2 regions of the Shewanella sp. 0m-8 genome follow, and region 2 is predicted to be linked to the other one. Evidence: riboswitches for the same ligand, from Rfam matches in the RefSeq annotation. Region 2 holds a riboswitch; the other holds the start of a gene.
The links. Region 2 has a riboswitch for lysine ahead of ACVBIO_RS20285 (Na+/H+ antiporter NhaC family protein). Riboswitches for the same ligand answer to the same signal wherever they lie in the genome.
Positions count from the first base shown of each region.

Region 1: linked by a shared signal. The riboswitch ahead of lysC (lysine-sensitive aspartokinase 3) and the one ahead of ACVBIO_RS20285 (Na+/H+ antiporter NhaC family protein) in region 2 are both predicted to bind lysine.

Region 1 is NZ_JBRIMB010000002.1:222,102-225,253, forward strand. Features, by position in the region: gene ACVBIO_RS02135 (succinylglutamate desuccinylase/aspartoacylase family protein) at 1-260, opposite strand, end outside; gene lysC (lysine-sensitive aspartokinase 3) at 366-1,763, opposite strand; lysine riboswitch at 1,909-2,091, opposite strand; gene ACVBIO_RS02145 (DUF3293 domain-containing protein) at 2,205-2,633, opposite strand.
Region 2 is NZ_JBRIMB010000067.1:6,928-10,079, forward strand. Features, by position in the region: gene ACVBIO_RS20285 (Na+/H+ antiporter NhaC family protein) at 1-1,577, opposite strand, end outside; lysine riboswitch at 1,656-1,877, opposite strand; gene ACVBIO_RS20290 (electron transfer flavoprotein subunit alpha/FixB family protein) at 2,074-2,997, opposite strand; gene ACVBIO_RS20295 (electron transfer flavoprotein subunit beta/FixA family protein) at 2,997-3,152, opposite strand, start outside.

The sequences.
Region 1 (3,152 bases), on a different contig from region 2:
AACTCACCGCTTTTCTGATTAATACCTAGAGGGTTGGCTAGCGGCAACAGAGTCACCTCACCTCTTACATCCATTTTTTCTAATCGTTTCATCAACTGAAAAATAACCGCGTTACCCTGCACCTCAGCGCCGTGTACATTGGCTTGAATAAAAACCTTAGGCGCTAATGGGTCTTTGCCTGCCATACGATAAACAGGAACATTCAGTTCCTGTCCTGTCGCCAATTCACCGACTTTCAGGCTCGATTGGGTAAATTCCATAAATTACCGTGTTCCTAGCAATTAGTTTAAATGAGGCTTCAAAGCTTTAGTTTTCACCTCATAGCTTTCAAATATTCAGCTTTCAAACATTTAGTTTTCCAGGCCTTAACTTTCAAATAAGTTTTCATGCAGGGCGCGGATCACATTAGCCGCCTCGGCCTCATCGACCAAAATACACAAGTTATGTGGACTCGCTCCTTGGCAGATCATACGTACATTATAAGTTTCCAGTACTTCAAATACCCTTCGGCACACGCCTGGCGTCGAGGCAATATTGTTGCCAATCACCGCAACCAAGGCTAAACCATCTTCAACACGCACGCGGCAATGCTGCGACAACTCTTGCAATAACGCCTCGCTAAGTAAGCCCTGCCCACTTGAGTCAGAGCCAGTTTTATCTAAGGTTAATGCCACATTGACCTCAGATGTGGTGATTAAATCAACACTGATCTTATGGCGGGCTAAGGTTGCAAATGTTTCAGCCAAGAAGCCTTGCGCATGCAGCATTTGTAAGCTGTGAAGATTAAGTAAAGTTTGATCGCGGCGCACGGCAACGGCGCGGTATACCGGCTCACTTTGCACCGTATGGCGGATCCAAGTGCCGCCCTGTTCAGGAGCCCAGCTTGAGCCAACAAACACCTGAATTTTTTGTCTTACGGCAGGCAATATTGTTGCAGGGTGTAAAACTTTAGCGCCAAAGGTCGCCATCTCAGCGGCTTCATTAAAGCTAATTTCGGCAATCGGACTGGCATTAGGCGCAAGTCTTGGGTCTGTGGTGTAAATGCCGGCTACATCGGTCCAGATCTCAACCGCTGTCGCTTGCAATGCTTCGGCCAGCAATGCGGCTGAATAGTCGCTACCACCACGGCCAAGGGTTGTGGTGTTGCCTTCACTATCTGCGCCCACAAAACCTTGAGTCACAATCACTTGCTCTGCAAGTAGTGGCTTAAGATGTGTTTGAGCAAGCTCAGCAATCTGTTCTATTTGGGGTTCGGCGCGGCCATGGTGGCTATCGGTGCGCAGTACTTGACGCACATCAAATGCTGAAGCGTTAGCGCCCTTCTCTCTTAACACTGCAGCAAAAAACACAGATGAGCACATCTCGCCCTGGGATAGGAGTTCATCCATCACGGCTTTGCTACGGGTAAGCTTTAAGCGTTCGCTTAGGGTCGCGATATGGCTCAAGGTACGATCAATTTGAGCCGCCACATCACTTGGGCTGCCTAGCTTATCTAGAATTTGATATTGAATAGAAGCGATCTTTTTAATCAGCGCCTTTGACTCTTCCGCGCTGGTTTCTGCCTGCGTGAGTGCCACTAACTGATTGGTCACGCCACTCGAGGCGCTAACAACTACCACTCGGGTTTGTGGATTAGCAATAATAATATCTGCACAGCGATGCATGGCGTCATAGTCAGCCACTGAAGTGCCACCAAACTTGGCGACGTTTAACTGTGTTTGCTCTTGCGAGCTTGTAGATAATGAAGCATCGACTAACGACATAGTACTGCCTCCACATTATATAGAGACGGCTGACACTGACTAAATTGGGTATTTTGAATAACTAACATGAATAAGCTCCGAACTAACTTCGTTCGAAGAGCCTGGTGCAATGATATGCACCCCATAAGATGGGGAAACAGCGATCGTCACCAGAAGCTCTCCACCATAAAAAACATTGGTGACAATCGACAGGATTCAGCCTGCACAACCAACATTCAAGCCTGACCAAATGGCATTGAATATCTCGGCGCTAATCTCCCTCATAAGCCATCATAGGAGTTTGGTCCCCTCCAACTTACTACCTAGTTAGCGCTCCTCTTCTGTACTTACCTTGTATGAAGCAAATTACTTTCGAAAAAGCTGCTTTGTATACAAAATAACAGGTTAAAAAATATCAAAAAATAACCAATTAAGTCAATGGAAATCTTAGATGATTTAATTTCATACCATATCTGGAAGCTCCATGACCCAATTGACCCGAGGAGAAAATGCGCCCAACAATGTTTCTTGGCAAGGCAACAAGCAAGGAACAAGTTGCAATTGATCCGCTTCAACATAATAAATGGCATTTTGATTAAACTGGTAGCCGAGTTTAATGGCCGAGGCCTTATCGGTTGATATTGCCCAACTCTTTTCCATATGCTTTCTATCTTGAGATGCGCCTATCATTGCTCGGTAGGGAAAGCCCGATCTGTGTATTTCATGTTGAAGTTTTCGGTCTAAAAGACCATTTTGGCAAGGAGTCAGCACGACTCCTTTTGGGTTGTACGCAGTGATGATAGCGAACGATAATTGAGAGGATAAGGTTTGAGTAAACAGAAATTCAGTTTGTTGATAAGTGTGCCAAAGGCTGTCGACTGAGTTGTTCATTGCTAACAAATTCTCCGATTTAGGTGGGATTATTATAGCAAACTCGTTAGCGCTTCCTAGTTACGTGATACAGGTCACACGCGACAAAAATATCAAAACTAATTAAATCAATACTATAGTTTGCAAATAGTGATCTAAATCATATCATCAAGTAATTTTGTTAACATTTCATTTGTTAACAAATGCCTAAAACGAGTACAATAGGGCTTGTTGATTGACTCACGCCGATACATGTAACGAACACATTTTGTTACATATATCTGAAACAGATAGAAGAGTAATCCACACAGCTGTATCAAATGTGATCTATGTTTGATTTAACATTTAAACTTCATAGAAAACGGTCGTTAAGGAACTTTTTCCTACAATTGTTAATCGAAGTTTATACAGTTCACGTTTTTCCATATGTGAGATACCCATACTTTGCTTATCATGCAGTGTGTTGCTGTTTCGAGCCAGTTTTGAAAGCACCTACGTGTATCAGTGATTTATCAGCATAACTAGATGGAGTATAAACTT
Region 2 (3,152 bases):
TGCTTACATTGAGAATCAGGTGAACATGCCTTGATCCGTAGCACAATAATACTGATCACAAACAATACGCTACAAGCGATTAAGCCCGCAGTAACCGATTCAGTAAAGCCGAGCACTAAGTAACCCACAATACTGATCCCCGCAACAATTAATGCGTAAGGCAATTGCGTCATAACATGGTCAATATGGTGGCAGTTCGCTCCGGTTGACGACAAAATAGTGGTATCAGAAATAGGAGAGCAATGGTCTCCAAATACCGCACCCGCAAGCACTGAAGATAGCATTGGCAACATCATGCCAGTGTGACTTCCCATCGCCATATCGGCTGCAATTGGCAGCATAATACCAAAGGTACCCCAGCTGGTGCCGGTTGAAAATGCAGTCAAACCTGCAAGAATAAAGAGCACTGCAGGAAGCATCGCAAATGGAATGTTACCCGTTGCCAAGCTCGCCATGTATTTACCGGTTTCAATCTGTCCAATCACACCCGCAATGGTCCAAGCAAACAGTAAGATATAGATTGCAGGCAGCATAGACTTAGCGCCTTCAAACAGGCCTTTAGCAATCATAGACTTAGCCACGCCTTGATAGATGACTAATGCAAGCGTTACAACTAAGCCAAGCAAAGCACCAAAGAATAGCGATGAACCTACATCGGTATTTTCAAATGCGCCAATTAGACTAAATTCTATGCCTTTAGCCGCTAATGCATCCCCACCACTGCTTACCATGAAGTAGAAAGTGGCAAAAACTAACACTGTGATTGGCAGGAATAAGCCAATAATCTTACCCGTATCCGCTTCTGGTAAACCAGAGTTAGCCCCAGGCGGTAACCCTTTAGACTCGTCGTATAAGTGGCCTTTTTGTGCGTTCAGCTCTTGCTGACGCATTGGGCCAATATCTAATCCCATTAACGCAACACAAAGCAGCAGTAACAATGCAAAGATCGCGTAGAAGTTCATCGGGATCATCTGTACGAATATGCTCAAATGCCCTGTATCGGCAAATCCATGTGCGGTTAGAATGCCGCCAATCAAGGCGATGATATAAGCACCCCAACTTGATACAGGTGAAATAACGCAAATAGGCGCGGCTGTAGAATCAAGTAAGTAGGCTAACTTAGTACGTGAAATGTAATACCTGTCGGTGAGTGGTCGTGCGACACTACCAACAACTAAACTGTTGAAGTAATCGTCAATGAAAACCACACAACCTAAAAACATGGTGAGTAGCTTAGCATCGCGCTTATTACGAATATGAGTACGAGCCCAATCAGCAAAGGCTCTTGCTGAACCACTTACCGTGATCAACGCAGTGATCATACCCAGTACCACTAAGAAACCTAAAATATATAGGTTCCAACTATTTAAAGCACCATCGTCCCATACGAGAGACAGCACTTTAGTACTTAAATATTGACCCGTTTGCATTACAGAAAAATCGGTAAGCAGTAATGCTCCCAACAAAATCCCAAAACCCAAAGAGAGCAAAACACGACGCGTGAGCATCGCCAGTACGATGGCCACTACCGGAGGTAGCAGCGATAAAGCCGAATCGGCATAGCTTATAATTGTCATTTTTAATTTCTTCGCTAAATACGAATGGAGGCCGACTGAACTGGTGGGATATAGCAGTAGATATCTGATTACACCTGTCCTATCAGTAGCGCTCCATAGCCATATTAATGGTTCGTCATTAATATAAAAATTCTTATCTTCCAGATAAGAAATACTATGGCAGTGCTGTACCTATTTGGTTACAGCCCCAGCAACTAGCCCCGATATGCTATGTCACTTCGGCACTAAATCCTTTCTCGATAGATCAGCGGTATCACCCTACTTATCGATACTAATATTTAATGCACCTCTACTTCTCAGGACGCAATTTAAGGCTAGCTCAAAAAGCGTGACGGACATAAAAACATAAGCGGCTTTAGAGATGCTACTCTAAAGCCGCTTATCGTGACACAGATCACTAACAATACCCAGTACAACTCACAGCTATTAACAGTTTACCAAACTATTAAATACAATTGACCTTGCTGTAGCAGTAATCGGTTATACCAAGTTCCATTTACAGCAGTGCGATTAATTTTGGCACAGCTTCAAAAAGATCGGCTTCAAGACCATAATCTGCCACTTGGAAAATCGGAGCTTCTGGATCTTTGTTGATAGCAACAATCACCTTTGAATCCTTCATGCCAGCCAAGTGCTGAATCGCGCCTGAAATACCCACAGCAATGTATAAATCTGGCGCAACAATTTTACCGGTTTGGCCTACTTGTAAGTCGTTTGGTACGTAGCCTGCATCAACTGCCGCACGAGATGCGCCAAGCGCGCCACCTAACTTATCAGCCAGTTGCTCTAAAATAGCGAAGTTTTCACTATTTCCTAGCGCGCGGCCACCCGACACCACTACCGATGCACTGCCAAGCTCTGGACGCTCAGATTCCGTTAGGCTTTGAGTCACAAACTCTACCTGCGAAGCAAACTCTGGTGATAGTGTCACCAATCCAGCACTGCCGTCTGCAGCAACCGCGTCAAACGCGCTTGAGCGAACCGTCATGACTTTCTTGTCATCTAAACTTTGTACCGTCGCAAGGGCGTTACCCGCATAAACTGGACGAACAAAGGTGTCAGAACTCACCACTTCTATCACTTCAGAAAGCTGAGATACATCGAGTAACGCAGCAACGCGCGGCAACACATCTTTACCAAAGCTTGAAGCTGCAGCGAGTACATGTTCATAATCAGATGCGATGCTTATCATCAAGTCTGACACATTGTCCGCGAGGTGATTGGCGTATGACCCTGAGTCTGCAACCAAGACATTTCGCACACCAGCTAACTTTTGTGCTTCGCTTGCCACAGCACCACAGTTATGGCCAACGACTAATACGTCGATGTCGCCACCAATTGCCTGAGCACAGGCAACGACTTTAGCGGTATCCAGCTTTAGACTGGCGTTATCGTGTTCTGCTAATACTAAAATTGCCATTAGATCACCTTCGCTTCATTCTTTAACTTTTCAACCAACTCCTCGACAGACGCAACCATGACTCCACCACTGCGCTGGGCAGGTGGTGTGACTTTAACAATTGTCTGATGAGATTTAAGCGTGACGTCAAGATCTGCCGGCGTCAGAGTTTCAAG